Regions from separate parts of the Pseudoalteromonas sp. 2CM41L genome, predicted to be linked through region 4. Evidence: predicted binding sites of a transcription regulator. Region 4 holds the regulator's gene; each other region holds the start of a gene.
The links. Region 4 encodes sigma-54, which starts transcription at its own class of promoters, with help from an activator protein. Its sites were predicted from a motif close to GTTGGCACGNNNNTNGNNT; they were not measured.
Positions count from the first base shown of each region.

Region 1: the regulator sigma-54 is predicted to act here: its motif matches at 1,325-1,343, upstream of dps (DNA starvation/stationary phase protection protein Dps).
Region 2: the regulator sigma-54 is predicted to act here: its motif matches at 2,292-2,310, upstream of MTF64_RS13985 (LiaF domain-containing protein).
Region 3: the regulator sigma-54 is predicted to act here: its motif matches at 2,042-2,060, upstream of fliE (flagellar hook-basal body complex protein FliE).

Region 1 covers NZ_JALNTN010000006.1:56,080-60,146, forward strand. The annotation lists gene MTF64_RS09625 (nucleoside-binding protein) at 14-793, opposite strand; gene dps (DNA starvation/stationary phase protection protein Dps) at 1,407-1,922, shown strand; gene MTF64_RS09635 (alkaline phosphatase PhoX) at 2,172-3,539, opposite strand; gene MTF64_RS09640 (hypothetical protein) at 3,747-4,067, shown strand, end outside.
Region 2 covers NZ_JALNTN010000012.1:52,769-56,835, forward strand. The annotation lists gene MTF64_RS13965 (NACHT domain-containing protein) at 1-726, opposite strand, end outside; tRNA gene MTF64_RS13970 (tRNA-Ile) at 894-970, opposite strand; gene MTF64_RS13975 (YqaE/Pmp3 family membrane protein) at 1,239-1,397, opposite strand; gene MTF64_RS13980 (BON domain-containing protein) at 1,463-2,029, opposite strand; gene MTF64_RS13985 (LiaF domain-containing protein) at 2,347-3,003, shown strand; gene MTF64_RS13990 (VOC family protein) at 3,073-3,489, opposite strand; gene suhB (inositol-1-monophosphatase) at 3,907-4,067, shown strand, end outside.
Region 3 covers NZ_JALNTN010000002.1:59,096-63,162, forward strand. The annotation lists gene MTF64_RS03120 (ATP-binding protein) at 1-509, shown strand, start outside; gene MTF64_RS03125 (sigma-54 dependent transcriptional regulator) at 506-1,930, shown strand; gene fliE (flagellar hook-basal body complex protein FliE) at 2,103-2,435, shown strand; gene fliF (flagellar basal-body MS-ring/collar protein FliF) at 2,456-4,067, shown strand, end outside.
Region 4 covers NZ_JALNTN010000006.1:160,762-164,828, forward strand. The annotation lists gene lptA (lipopolysaccharide transport periplasmic protein LptA) at 1-42, shown strand, start outside; gene lptB (LPS export ABC transporter ATP-binding protein) at 39-764, shown strand; gene MTF64_RS10140 (RNA polymerase factor sigma-54) at 834-2,333, shown strand; gene hpf (ribosome hibernation promoting factor) at 2,361-2,648, shown strand; gene MTF64_RS10150 (PTS sugar transporter subunit IIA) at 2,653-3,105, shown strand; gene rapZ (RNase adapter RapZ) at 3,125-3,970, shown strand; gene MTF64_RS10160 (HPr family phosphocarrier protein) at 4,011-4,067, shown strand, end outside.

The sequences.
Region 1 (4,067 bases), 100 kb from region 4:
AAGCAAGCTTTGCTTAAAATACCCAAATAGCATGTAAAAAGGGCTGGTTTTCTATTTTATTAGTCCCTAACTTGTTGTACCAATAGCGCCACTCTACCCCTACCATCAACTGCTGCGGGTTTAAATTAAAGTTTTGCCCTACATCCCAATGCACAGCGGGTTGAGCAAGCAACCACTCATTAACTTTATTGCCTAGTTCGTCATCACGCCCAGAAATATATTCTACGTGGCCGGTAAAATAAAATGCTTGGCTAGCTAGTGTAAAAGGAGCACCCCATGCAAGGTCTATAAAAATGCTGTTGTCTTGCTTGGCTAGCTGATCTTTTTGCACGCCGCCATTGGCATCAATATAACCTGCAAATGTAGTTGTTAAAAAATCAAAGCCTGGGGCATCCCAGCTGAGCTTGATGCCTGGGGTGTATTTCATTAACCCCTCTTCACCGGCGTTTATACCAAACACTAAACCTGTGTCTTTTATTGCACCATAACGCACAGAGGTATCAAAGGCTTTTGATAAGCTAAGTGTTGTGTACCACTCGCCATATATACCCGTATCTTGAAAACCATCACTAAGGCTGTCGTTTAAAAAGTCGATAAAAAAGTAGTTATCACCTAAGTCATGCTCTGAGGCATGCTCTATGGTGTAGGTGCGTGTAAATGACGACTCCCCGGTAAAGGGATTTAAGGCATCGCCAAAATTTGTGTGAAGCTGTGTGACGCTCCAATTTTCTGCTAGTGCTGAGTGAGACAAAAGCAGTATAGATGTTGTAAACAGTGTTTTTAAAAAATTCATGATTTATTTACATAACCCCAATTAAAATGCGGCAGGAGTATATCAGTGAGCATTCACCAACTAAAGAGATTAAATAAGTACAAAGGCTGATTTTTAAAATCTAAGCAGTAAAGCCCAGTAGCGCGGCTTTAAAAGAGCTGCGTTAGCCCTGTATAAAACACCTGAATTAATCATTACGCAGGTAATAAATAAGCGCCTTTATATTTTATATACCCTTGCTTAGCTTATTTACTGGGTTTTATTTAGAGGTTGTAGCACGTGCAATATTAAGGTGAGCTTTTAAAGGCAATTTAATAACGGCGTGAATTGTAAGGCTAGATACTTTAGGTAGCTGTATTACACAGACTATGCTTTACTAAAACATAAACAAATTTCAACTCTTTCGATAAACAGCCACAGCTTTTTTACTACTGTGCACAATTTACAAAAATAAGTGCATAAAATTCATATTCTACGCCTCTCCCTTTTTAACCCTACGTACCCAAGTAAAAACAAAACATTAAATATCAACAACTTAAACAAATAAACTTGGTAGGCATAGGCTTTGCTTCATGTATTGCAAGTTAAATGGTAGCAATGGCTACATACAACAAATTACACAACGGGAGACATTATGAGTAACTCACAACACCCAATTGAATTTACAGCCCCAGGTATGGATAACGAATCAGCAAAAAAAACAATTGAAACACTCGATAACCGACTCGTAGCGCTTTTAGACTTACAACTTACTTTAAAGCATATTCACTGGAATGTAGTAGGCCCAAGCTTTATTGGTGTGCATGAAATGTTAGACCCACAAGTCGATGCTATTCGCGAAATGACCGACACCATCGCAGAGCGTATTGCTACATTAGGTGGTACGCCACAAGGTACACCTAAGTCAATTGTAGATCGCCGCACATGGGAAGAATACTCATTAGGTAAAGCCTTTGTAGTAGAACATTTAGGTGCATTAGACAAAGTATACAGTGGCGTAAACGCCGACCACCGCAAAGCCATTAGCACGCTGTCTGAATTAGACCCAGTATCAGAGGATATGATCACCAGCCAGCTAGGTGACTTAGAGCAGTTTCAATGGTTTGTACGTGCACACATTGAATCGTCTGCAGGTAAACTAAATCATTAATTTATTACCCACTTTGCCATACAAGGAATGTTAATAAGAGTTAAAGGACTAATAAAGATACAAGGAGACGTTACATAAGTAGGTACAGGATGAAGTGCAAACTACAAGGACCCGTTGCTTATTACATAAAGGATGTAGTAAATGCACCAAGGATGATTAAAGCTTGCTAACGGATTTGGTAATTCTACAAGGATTGTTAAAATGCAAACGCTTAGCATACCTATACTAAGCGTTTGTATTTTTACCACTTTAAAGCTTAAAACTATCCCAAGGACCAGTAATAGCCAACGTTTTAGTTGGCATGTATACGTTTACAAACAAGGTTTGCCCGTCAGGTGAAAAACACGCCCCAGCAAGCTCTGTTTGCGCATGCAATTTAGCAAAGTTATACACCTCTCCTTTAGGTGTTACCCCGCGTAAATGGTTATTCACCGTGTCTGTGTATTGATCCTCACATACAATTAAATGCCCGTTAGGCGCTACCGTTAAATTATCACCAAAGTTGTATAACGACTCGTTTGTACTTTCTACAAATAGTTGTATTTTACCAGGCTCATTTTGCTCTAACTCAGTGCCTTCGTTTTTTGAAGGTGTGTACTTCATTACCTGACCTAACTGCTTTTTGCCCCCATTAGTACAGCAAAAATAAAGCTCATTTTTACCCCAATGTATTCCCTCTCCTCGTGCAAATAAGGCTGCACCTTTTTTATAACCTTGCTTACGTAGGTCATCATTTGGGCTTTTAGGGTCTGTGAGCGTTATCCATTCAACTAAAAGGTCGCTGTGTAGTGGCATGGCCGGTGAATCCCAATTTCGGCTATCAAACTGAGGCTGGTTTTTAATTACCATAGCTTGCAATGTGCCGCCTTTATTTAACTTATCGCGATGATGAGGAATAAACCGATAAAACAAACTATCGCCTCTATCTTCAGTTAAATAAACAATACCAGTTTGTGGGTCTATTGCTGCGGCTTCATGATTAAAGCGGCCCATATCATATAATGGCTCTGGCTTAACTAAGCCTTTGGCGCTGGCTGGTACTTCAAAAATGTAACCGTGAGATTGAGACAAGCCATCACTTTTATCCATAACGGTTTCTTCGCAGGTTAGCCAACTGCCCCATGGCGTTACACCACCTGAGCAGTTTCTTATTGTGCCACACAGCGATAAATACTCTTGCTCTCGTTTTTGCTCTTTTAAGTTATAAATAATATGGCTAGTACCCCCAGGCAAAGCTACACCATTTTTAAATGAATCATAGGCTAAGGGGGTTTTGTGATTACTAATTAAATCAGATGCATTATTAATGTGTTTAGGCTGTAACTCATGGTTACGTATAAGGGCTACGCGTTCGTTATCTAATGCAATACAACCCATGCCATCGGCACGGTCGGGTACGTCTAAACCATCATCCATTTTATCGCCAAGTGCCGATATAACCCGATAACTAAAGCCTTTAGGTAAATCTAATAAGGCCTGAGGGTCGGCTATTAATGGGCCATAAGCAGGTAACTTTGTTGTTACTTCAGGTAAAGCAACGTTACCCATTGCGCTGCGCGATAAGCCAATAAACGCAAGCGAGCCTGCACTTAATAAAAACTCTCTTCTAGAAACCATTATTTTATTCCCGTGTTTTTTTATTAAATCTATAGTAAAGGAAATAACCCGCTAGAAGTGCGGCGCTTTGCTAAATTCATAAAAATGTAATAATGTAACATTCCATCCGTACCAGATATCAGTTAATTCAACTTTAAATAATTGCCCTCACTGTTTAATAGTAGGATAGTAAGTTACTCAAATAACAACGGCTTAATTAGGAGTATCATGATCAAAGTATTACTAGCAACCAGCTTAATTGCCTCTTCATTCGCAGCTTTAAGTAATCCACTCACCGTTGAAGAACAACGCATCAGCAAGGCACAAACAGCTATGCCCACTGTGTTAAACGCCTTTAATAAAGAAGTAACCACCTTTGAGCAACAGTTTAAAGCGCTCAATAACTTTAAAGAGGCAAAGCAGCTCATTCAAACCTATAGTTTTGAGCTGTGGGAAAGCGCTAAGCAACGCATTATTAAAACTAACAATTACGACGACCGAGCACTTTACTGGGCGCGCTTGCTTTCAAGCAAAATAATACGTACAACC
Region 2 (4,067 bases), on a different contig from region 4:
TGCACAAAACTTAGAAAAGTACTTGGAAGATACTCTTTCTATCTTTACAGCTTTTTTAGGTTCAATTTTCTTATGTTGATCTAATGCACTACGATTATTTCCAAAGGTAAAGTCTATATCGCAGTAAATATCGCAAACCTTTTTGCCTGTACCCATGTTCAAGGCTTTCATAAGCAAATCATTTGTCAACTTAGGGCTAACATAGCTTTTTAAGATCTGTTTATTTTCAAGTAACGAGTTAAGCAAAAATGGAGCTTTTGCTTTCAACAGCCCTATTAACTTAAACCCATCAATGATCGTTATACCTTCTAATTTAGCTTTTTTAAAAGCTCCTTTATGGGTATCTATGACTTTTTGCTCTAGAAGAAAAGGTGTGACAAATATCACTTTTTTTACATCAACTTCAAGAGATGTCTCAGGGTCAATAATAGGTTCGTCTTTAGCTTGTGAGAGTTGATTAAGCAACTGCTGAAATGATCTAGTTTGGGAATTTGCAGAGGGAGATATTTTTTTTACTTGTACAGCGATAGGCTCTAATTCACCAAGTTCATCCTTCTTATAGATGATTATATCTCTTCCTTTTTCATAGACTCCCCCAGTAAACTCGACACGAGTAGAGTAGACTTCCTTCAATAACGGAACTAGTACTGATTGACTTAATTCATTTTCTTTTAGAGAAGTTAATTTTTTTTCTATGTCTTTATCATTAATATCAAATTGGTTCATACGACACATCCATGTTAGTAACTTTATCGCAGTCTAGCATCTACTTATCTATCGATATACAAAACAACTTAGAAAAAGTATTTATATATTACTATAATGAAAAGTAGCACAGAGGTAGCACAGGGTAATTTCTGTTAGTAGTTATTTACTTGGGAAGCTTTGAAAAGTGGTGGCCCCTCCCAGACTCGAACTGGGGACCTAACGATTATGAGTCGTGTGCTCTAACCAACTGAGCTAAGGGGCCAACTTTGTATAACTACGAGGTAGTTAATTTTTGAAGCGTTTAGCCACTGAGCGACTAAAGCGGGTTGCAGTATAAAAAGTTTTTTAAGGCTTGTCACTAGCAAAAACCTTTATTTTAACAATCAGTAAGCTGACTGCTTAAATAGTAATCTTTTTGCATGCAAATAGGCAGGAAATAACAGAAAATAAACGCAGAAGTATGTAAGCCGCTTTTTTACAATTTTAATAACTATAAAAAAGTGGCCGGCTCACATTGAACACACCACACATTATTTTTTAGCAATAATGTAGATAGCGTGAATTAAACCAGGGAAGTAACCTAGTAAAGTTAGTAAAATATTTAGCCAAAAGTGCATACCTAAACCAACTTGTAAAAATACACCCAGTGGCGGTAATAAAATCGACAGTATTATACGAATGATATCCATGATATAGCTCCTTTAAAAATGACAAGCAAAAAGCCCAGCTAAGCTGGGCTTTTTAGTATAGTGTATTATTCAGCAACAATAGTTAGTTCATCTACTACGTCACGAACATCTTCAGCATTTTTAGCAATTTTTACTGCTAACTGCTTTTCAGCTTCTGTTTCAACAGAACCTTTAAGTTTTACTATACCGTTGTCGGTATCAACGTCGATATCTGTACCGTCAACTTCTGAGTCAAATAAGAAACGTGTAGTAATTACTGTGGTGATTTTAGCGTCAGTTAAGTCGTTATCATCATCATCCATAGTGTCACGATCTTTGTCGTCCATATCCATGTTTTTCACAACAGTTAGGTTGTTTTCTACATCAGATACGCCATCTAGGCTAATTACAAGTTCTTCAGCTAGCTCTTTATCAAGGTCGCTGTTTACTTTACCTGTAAGTACTACCTTGCCATTTTTTACATCAGTGTTAATGTCAAAGTTGTTTAGATTAGTGTTCATAAGAAGCACTGTTTCTGCCTTACCATCAATCCAAGCATCTTTACTTTCATTTTCCCAAGTGCCCGCTTGAGCACCCATAGCTGTAGTACCTAGAACTAAAGCCGCAATCATAGATTTGTTGAATGTTTTCATAATCTTTCTCCTTTTGATTAAAGACACTTTTATGTATGCGAGCTTTAGGCCAACTTTATTAACACTTTAAATTCATGGAGTTAGCTATTTCATTGGGTATAAATAAAAATACCTCCGAGTAAACATTTACAGGCTATTAGGTAAAACTTTCTTAAGTGGTGAAAATAACGATTATATTGCTGTTTTGGTTAATCTATCGTTAATATAATAAATTAAGCGGCGCTATAAAAATAATAAGCCATTGATATATAGGTAGTTAAATTTTGGTACAGCACTTGCTATGTAAAGTGGTAACTCATATAAAAAGGATTATTCCCATGTCTGTAAAAATTGAAGACCGCCCAATAGAGCAAGTTCGCGAACAAGTGATAGACCAACTTATTTATAACTACAGCCATGGCGTTATTTCAGCTGAAGCCTTTGAAAGGCGCTTAGACAGTGCAATGGAAGCAATCGAAAATACTGCGTTACTTAATTTAGTAGAGGATTTAACCCTTACTACAGATACCCAGTACAGTGCTCAAAAGCAAACGCAATTTGCCCCTAACTACAGCGCCCAACAAGCGGATGAAGAAAACTTAACACTGCGAAGCATTTTAGGCTCAAGCGAGCGTAGCGGCCAATGGGTGGTGCCTAAAGATATTTACATTCAAAACTATATGGGGTCGATTGTTTTAGATTTTACTGATGCTATTTTTGCCCACCAACATGTTACCGTGCATGTAAATTGTATTTTTGGCAGCGAAGAAATTTACGTACCAGAGCACGTTAATGTAGTTTCTAAAATGTTTTGTATATTAGGTAGTTTTGAAAACAAAACGGTGTCGCTTAATAAGCGTCAAGGCCCCACAATTAACCTAGAAGGTAAAACAGTTTTAGGTTCGGTGGAGGTAAAAGTTAAACGCACCATTAAAGAAAAATTTGTGAGTTTTGCTAATGATTTAAAGGCCCAGCTTGGGGTGAGTAATAAATAATACGGGTAAAAACACAATGGGTAGAAAAGCCATAGTATGCGCTTTTCTACACCGTTATTTATGCCTATTTTATAAGTCGTTATTACGCTCGCTTGGAATGTCACTCATATACTGCACAAACTCAACCTCGAATCCTGCAGGGTCTAAGTAATATGCGTTTTTTCTAAATGGGTTTTCTGCACCCTCTTTATCAATGCTAAATCCGGCGTGTTTTAAGCGCTGTATAACAGCGTCTAGGTTGTTTGTAACGTAGGCAAAGTGAGCCAGCCCGACTTGGTGCCCTGTCAAATCTCTGTTTTTATGCTCGCCATTATCGCTTATAGCAATGTAATGGTTATCGTCGCCAAAATGTACCCAGCGCTTAGGTTTGCCATACCAGGTGTTATGCCCTTCACTTCTAATTGACCAATAAGGAAAGGCTGCTTGGTAAAATTTAAGCATGGCATTTATATCGTTTACTACTAAATGTACGTGTTCTAATTTCATTATTATTTACCCTAGTTGATTGCTTAAACACAAGATAAAACCTCAAGCTAACTTTAGGTAAAGCACTTTTTTTACTTTTTAGTATTATTGGCGTGTATTGCCCTTGTAAGATTAATTTTTACAACAGTATGTTTGCTAGCAGGACACGGAAGCTTTGCCTACATGGATGTAGGTAAGGGGCGTGAGCAGGACGCGGAAGCTTTGCATCATGGCTGTGATTAAGTTGCCCTTTGGTTGAACAAATTTCAATCCATACACGCCAACATGCCTTAGATGCGAATAAATTTACATGCATTTCAAGGCCGTACAAAAAACGCACAAAAGTATTTAGGGTTTATTGTTTACTTTATGGCAAAAGTCGCTAAAATACGCCGGCTTAAATATATAAACGTTCTTTTACAACCCAAAGGTAATACCATGCATCCAATGTTAAACATTGCGGTTCGCGCTGCGCGCAACGCAGGCAAAATTTTACTTCGCGCAAGTGAAGATTTATCAAAAGTTGAAATTCAACAAAAAGGCACTAACGACTTAGTGACTAACATTGATAAAGAAGCCGAAGCCGTAATTCGTGATAC
Region 3 (4,067 bases), on a different contig from region 4:
TACTTTTTGCCAAAAGCGGCGAGCAACAAGTGGTTGAACAGGTTTCTATGCAGCAGCTTTTAAACGAGGTAAAACTAGGTGCCGATGCAATGGTGGCCTTAAATAACAGCTCACTTGTTGTTGAGCTACCAGAGCCAGACATAGAAATTACCGGTAATAAAACCGCGCTGGCCAGTGCTATTCAAAACCTTATTCACAATAGTATCCAAATTATTGGCAGCCAAGCCCTGGTGACATTGAAAGCGCAGCGCGATAGCAGCGAACCCGATACCGTGCGTATTAGCGTATGCGATAACGGCCCTGGTGTAGAGTTGAGCCAAATAGAGAAAATTTTTGAACCGTTTTATACCACAAAAAGCCAAGGTACAGGGCTTGGGCTTGCTGTTGTAAGCTCTGTGGCTAATGCGCATCAAGGACGTGTTGAAGTGGTTAATAATGCCAATGGTGGTGCATGTTTTAGTTTATTGCTGCCCATATGCACGGCCTCAACGCAGGAGAAAACAGCATGAGTAATACAATACTAGTGGTTGAAGATGATGCAGGTTTAAGAGAAGCACTCATAGACACGTTAGAAATGTCGGGTATTGCCTGTGTTGCAGCCGATAGTGCTGAGCAAGCCATGATCCAATTAAAAAAATCTGAGTTTTCATTAGTGGTCAGTGACGTGCAAATGGGCGCGATGAGCGGCCTAGATTTACTTAGAAGCATTAAGCTTAACTACCCAGATCTCCCCGTATTAATGATGACTGCCTATGCAACGATTGATGATGCAGTAGAGGCAATGCGCTTAGGCGCAATTGATTATATGGCTAAACCATTTGCCCCTGAGGTGCTTTTAAATATGGTTAGTCGGTATTTACCCGAAAAGCCAAAAGACACTGACGGCCCAATTGTTGCCGACCCAAGCAGTATTGCGCTTTTAGAACTGGCGAGCAAAGTGGCGCGCTCAGATGCAAGTGTTATGGTGCTAGGCCCTAGTGGCTCTGGTAAAGAAGTGTTAGCGCGCTACATTCACGATAAATCAAACCGATGCGATGCGCCTTTTGTGGCAATAAACTGTGCGGCTATTCCCGAAAACATGCTTGAAGCCACTTTATTTGGCTACGAAAAAGGCGCGTTTACCGGTGCAATACAAGCATGCCCAGGTAAATTTGAACAAGCCCAAGGCGGCACCATATTACTTGATGAAATAACCGAAATGGACTTGGGGCTGCAAGCTAAGCTATTACGGGTATTGCAAGAGCGTGAAGTTGAGCGTTTAGGTGCCCGAAAAACAATTTCACTCGATGTAAGAGTACTCGCAACCAGTAACCGCGACCTAAAAGAAGCCGTTGCAGATAATCAATTTAGAGAAGACTTATATTATCGCTTAAACGTATTTCCTCTAATGTGGCGACCGCTTTGTGATCGCCCAGGGGATATAATTGTATTGGCTAAGCATTTAATAGAGCGCCATTTAGTTAAAAGTAAAGAGCCGCTAGCAACGCTTGATAGTGCCGCTGAACAAAAATTACTAAGCCATGCATGGCCTGGTAATGTACGCGAGCTTGATAATGTAATTCAACGTGCGCTTATTTTGCGAACGGGCAATGTAATTGGCGAACAGGCCATTTTTATTGAAAACTTAATGCAAGCGCCAATTAACAGTACGCCTACACAGGAGATAGCGCCTGAACAAGCGAACACTCCCAGTGGCGCGTATTATGATGACAAAATAACGCCTGCAGAGGCGAGTAGCTCTCTGCCTAGTGTTGATACTGGCAGCTATAAAGATGAGCTAAAAGATAAAGAGCATAAAATAATATTAGAGACCCTAGCGCGCTGCCAAGGCAAACGTAAAGATGTTGCACAAACACTTGGGATCAGTCCGCGTACTTTACGTTATAAACTAGCGCAAATGCGCGATTTAGGTATTTCGCTGCCCGCATAACTTTATCCCTTTCTTCTATATAACCCTAAACTAACCACGCTTAGTTTAGGGTTGTCAAATCTCTGACTCTTAAAAATAATAGTTAACCTTATGTAATTAAAGGTTTATTTTTATGGCACACTTTGTGCTTTATTCCCTTTATGAACGTTAACTGCATTTGCCAGAGAAAATTATGAAAATTCAAAACAGCGCGCTATTTCAAGAAATGCAATCAATGGCTTTAGAAGCAGGCCATACAAATCAAATCAATAAGCTACCTACTCAAGCTCAGCCAACATCGTCTGCTCAATTTGGTGACTTACTAAGTGATGCATTAAACACGGTTAATGGCTTACAACAAGATGCTAAACAAAAAGTAGTGGCTGTTGAAATGGGTGATAGAAGTGTATCGCTTGCTGAGGCAATGATTGCCTCACAAAAATCGTCAGTGGCATTTGAGGCTACAGTACAAGTAAGAAATAAACTTGTTGAGTCATACCAAGAAATTATGAACATGCCTGTTTAAGTAGGTAGTGGAGAATTATTGTGGCGCAATCTAATCAATCAACAGATCTTGCTCTTGCTGGCGGCGGTATTGACCAAAGCGAAGATAACGAGCAACAAGAACAAAAGTCGGGCTACTTAAGCGCCTTAAATGGTGTTGATGTGCTTCGCCAAGTCACCCTTATTATTGCGCTGGCTATTTGTTTAGCTATTGCTATATTTGTGATTATTTGGGCACGTCAGCCAGACATGCGTCCGCTGGGTAAAATGCCAACAGAAGAGCTGATCCAAACCCTTGATTTTTTAGATGCACAAAAAATTGACTACGAGCTAGATGGCAACGTAATTTCGGTTGATGAAAGCGAGTATCAAAACATTAAATTGCTAATGGCCCGTGAAGGCCTAGAGCAAGGTCCTACCTCAGGCACCGATATCATAATGCAAGATATGGGCTTTGGTGTTAGCCAACGATTAGAGCGTGAACGTTTAAAACATGGCCGCGAGCAACAACTTGCCCGCACCATAGAAGAATTAAACAACGTAACACGCGCTAAAGTTTTATTAGCCATTCCAAAAGAAAACGTATTTGCACGCAGAGAAAAAAAGCCATCAGCCACAGTGGTATTAACTCTTAAGCGCGGCAGAATGCTTGATGGCGAAGAAATTGACTCAGTGGTTGATATGATTGCCTCTGCAGTACAGGGGCTTGAGCCTTCACGTGTTACGGTAACAGATCAAAACGGTCGCTTACTTAATTCAGGTTCACAAGATTCATTAGCAGCACGCTCTCGTAAAGAGTACGACATTGAAAGAAAGCGTGAGCAAGAGTATTTAGAGAAAATAGACAGTATTCTTATTCCTGTAGTCGGCTTGGGTAACTACACGGCGCAAGTTGATTTAAATATGGACTTTAGCTCAGTAGAAGAAACACAAAAGCGCTACAACCCAGACTTACCAGCAGTAAGAAGCGAAACCACATTTGAAGAGAACAACATTGGTGGCTTAGCGGTAGGTATCCCTGGGGCACTCACTAATCAACCACCTATGAATTCAACTATTCCAGAAGTGGCAGGTCAAGGTAATGCTGGTACGGCAACGAACCCAAGCCGAGTGCATAAAGAGGCTACACGTAACTTTGAGCTAGACACCACCATTTCGCATAAGCGCCAACAAACAGGGGTTATTCGCAGAATTAGCGTCTCGGTTGCCGTTGATTATGTGCCAAAAGTAGGTGAAAACGGCGAAACAACCATGGCGCCGCGCTCGGTAGAGGCTTTGTCAAATATACGTCGCCTATTACAAGGTGGGGTAGGCTTTGATATGCAACGCGGCGATGCATTAGAGGTGGTAACTGTGCCATTTGTACGCGAAGCAGTTGATTTAGATTTAGAAGTACCGCTGTGGGAGCAGGACTGGTTTATGAAAATCGTCCGCTTAGTACTGGGTGCGCTGGTTATTATTGTGCTTATTATGGCAGTTGTTAAGCCTATGCTTAAACGCTTAATATACCCAGATGATACGCTCGAAGAGTACGATGAAGATGCATTAAGCTCTGGGGTGGATATTGGCGATAGCACGCTAGATATGCTAAATAAAGACTTTGATTCTGCTTCTGTAGGCTTCTCAAGCGATGGTACACTACAGCTGCCAGATT
Region 4 (4,067 bases):
GCAAAAATTAAAGAAAAAACAGGTAACGAAGGTCAACCATGAGCACCTTAAAAGCAGAACTATTAGCAAAAAGCTATAAAGGCCGCCAAGTTGTAAAAAATGTAGGCCTTGAAGTAGAAGCCGGCAGCATTGTTGGCTTATTGGGCCCTAATGGCGCAGGTAAAACCACCACCTTTTACATGATTGTAGGGTTAGTACCTAGCGACAAAGGTAAAATTTCTATTGATGATAACGACATTACGTTATTACCTATGCACAGCCGCGCCCGCTTAGGCATTGGCTATTTGCCGCAAGAGTCATCAATATTTAGAAAGCTGACAGTTTATCAAAACCTAATGGCTATTTTAGAAACGCGTAAAGAGCTCAATAAAGCCGCGCGAGAAGAAACGCTTAACAACTTACTTGATGAATTTAGTATTCAGCATATTCGCGATAGCCAAGGTATGGCGCTTTCTGGTGGTGAACGCCGCCGTGTAGAAATTGCCAGAGCACTGGCAGCGAACCCCAAATTTATTTTATTGGATGAGCCTTTTGCTGGTGTTGATCCGATTTCAGTGTTAGATATAAAGAAAATAATAGAACATCTTAAAAACCGTGGCATTGGCGTATTAATTACCGATCACAATGTAAGAGAAACCCTTGATGTTTGTGAAAAAGCCTACATTGTTTCTCATGGGGAGCTAATTGCATCTGGTACCCCAGAACACGTATTAAATGACAAAACTGTACGCGATGTTTATTTAGGCGAGCAATTTAGGCTGTAACATTTAAGCCACACCTACAAGCATCTGCTAATATTAATTATAACAACATAAAAGGATTGTTAGAGATACATGAGGCAATCATTACAGCTGCGCATGGGCCAGCAACTTACAATGACTCCACAATTGCAACAAGCGATTCGCTTGCTGCAGCTCAGTACATTGGATCTCCAGCAAGAAATACAAGAAGCACTTGATAGCAACCCGCTATTAGAAGTAGAAGAGCAAGATTACACGGAAGAGTCGGCTGGAAAAAATGAACAAAAAGCAGATACGGATGATGTAACCGTAAGCGCATCGGCTGACGATACAACCAGCGAGTACGAGCAAGACAGTGGCGAAGCTTTAAATAAAGACACCGTTAGCGATGATATGGCAATGGATGTAACTTGGGATGAGTACATGAGCGCAGCCCCTGCGGCATCCTCAGGCCCAATGCCAGAAGATGAGTCTATTTATCAAGGTGCCTCTACTGAAACGCTACATGAGTATTTAATGTGGCAGCTTCAGCTTACTCCTTTTAGCCCAACTGACGAAGCCATTGCTATTGCCATTGTAGAAGCTGTAGATGACTCGGGTATTTTAACGCTAAGTTGCGAAGAAATTTTAGAAAGCTTTAACCAAGAAAACGATGACGAAGTTGAAGTTGAACTTGATGAAATAGAAGCCGTTTTAAAACGTATTCAGCTATTTGACCCTGTAGGTATAGCCGCGCGCAGTTTACAAGAGTGCTTGTGCATTCAGCTAAACCAGTTTGATAAAGACACCCCTTTTATAGAACAAACTAAAATGATCTTAACCGATCACATTGATCTATTAGCGGCACGCGACTATCGTACATTAATGAAAAAGACTAAGCTTAAAGAAGACGAGCTTAAAGAGGTCATGACCCTAATACATACCCTCAACCCAAAACCTGCAGATACAATAGTAAGGGAAGAGTCGGAGTATGTAATACCGGATGTGTCGGTTAAAAAAATAAAAGGCCGCTGGGTGGTAGAGCTAAATCCAGATAGCATGCCAAAAATACGCGTAAATAGTCAGTACGCAGCTATGTCACGTACCGTAAAATCAAGTGGTGATAGCCAGTTTATTCGCTCTCACTTACAAGAAGCTAAATGGTTTATAAAAAGCCTTGAAAGCAGAAACGACACGCTGCTCAAAGTAACAAACTGTATTGTAAAACAGCAACAGGCATTTTTTGAACATGGCCCCGAAGCCATGAAGCCAATGGTTTTAAACGATGTTGCTGAAATGGTAGAAATGCATGAATCGACAATTTCGCGTGTTACCACGCAAAAATATATGCATACGCCACGTGGTATTTTTGAGCTTAAGTATTTTTTCTCAAGCCACGTAAGCACTGAAAACGGCGGAGAGTGTTCATCAACCGCAATACGTGCCCTAATTAAAAAGCTAATTGCCGCGGAAAACTCAGCTAAACCATTGAGTGATAGTAAAATTGCGGATATATTGGCAGAGCAAGGAATTAAAGTAGCTAGACGCACAATAGCAAAATACCGTGAATCGCTAGCTATTCCACCGTCAAATCAGAGAAAGAGTTTGATATAAGACGTAAAAAACAAAGAGGAAATGCTTATGCAACTAAACCTAACTGGTCGTCACGTAGAAGTAACTGATTCACTTAGAGACTATGTAAATAATAAATTTGCAAAGCTAGAAAGGCACTCAGATCATATTAGCAATGTGCATGTCATTCTCGATGTAGAAAAACTCAACCAAAAAGCAGAAGCGACTATTCATGTAAGTGGCGCAGATTTATTTGCCTCAACAGAGCACCAAGATATGTATGCCGCTATAGACTCGTTGATTGACAAGCTCGATCGTCAAGTCATAAAACATAAAGAGAAGCTTGCTAGACACTAATATTATGAAATTAAGTACATTAGTATGCCAGGACTGCAGCAAAGCTGCGGTCCTTTTTAGTAGTAAAAAAAGAATTTTAGAGTTTATCAGTGAGCTAGCTCATGAAAAGCTCCCCTACTTACCACAACAAGATATTCTTAATGCGCTGGCAAGCAGAGAAAAGCTAGGCAGTACTGGTATTGGCCGGGGTATCGCCATTCCTCATGGCAGAATGGGTGGCGTAGAAGAGCCGCTGGCTTTAGTACTTGTTAGCGACACGCCTGTTAACTTTGATGCTATTGATAACTGCCCTGTTGATATTTTTGTTGCACTCATCGTACCAGATGGCGATAACCAACAGCACCTAAAGACTCTGGCAACCATAGCTGATAAACTGAGCAACAAAGAATTTTGTAAACAGCTGCGTAGTGCTAAAACCGATGCAGAGCTGTATCAAGTAATTGTTGATCAATCGTAGTAAATACTAAGGGCTATAAATGGAGTTAATTATCATAAGCGGCCGTTCTGGTTCAGGTAAGTCGGTTGCTTTACGCGTGGTTGAAGATTTAGGCTATTATTGCGTAGATAATATTCCGGTCAACTTACTGCCCTCTTTAGTGCGAAGTGTTTCAGATAACTATGACAAAATAGCCGTTAGTATAGATGTTCGTAATATCCCCAAAGAACAAGACGAATTTAACGATATTCTCGAGTACCTTCCTGACTTTGCTAAACCCACACTGTTTTATTTAGATAGTGATGATCAAACACTGATCAAACGTTTTTCAGAAACACGCAGATTACACCCTTTATCCATCGATTCGCTGCCGCTTGATTTAGCAATAAAAAAAGAAAAAGAACTGCTTGATGTACTCGTAACGCGCGCTGACTTTATGCTAGATACCACCGATTTAAGTGTGCACCAATTAGCAGAGTCAATTCGCGAAAAAATACTGGGTAAAAAAGATAAGCAACTTATTGTAACGTTTGAATCGTTTGGCTTTAAACACGGCATACCTAAAGAAGCTGATTATGTTTTTGATGCTCGCTTTTTGCCAAACCCCCACTGGGAGCCTGAACTCAAACCGCTTACGGGCCTTGATCAACCAGTAAAAGATTTTTTGGCAAATCACAGCATAGTGCAAAAATTCACTTGGCAAATTCAAACCTTTGTACAAACTTGGCTGCCACACTTAGAGCGCAATAACCGTAGTTACCTCACTATTGCAATTGGCTGTACTGGTGGTCAACATCGCTCGGTTTATTTAGCGCAAGCCATTGGTGAGAGCTTTGCTATGACGCATCCGAATGTCAAAATTCGTCATCGTGAGCAAGAAAAGTAACCTTAAAATAATAACCTGTTCAGTTTAGGTATAGTAATTTATGCGCTGTGAAGACACATTTTTAATAAAAAATAAATTAGGCTTACACGCCAGAGCG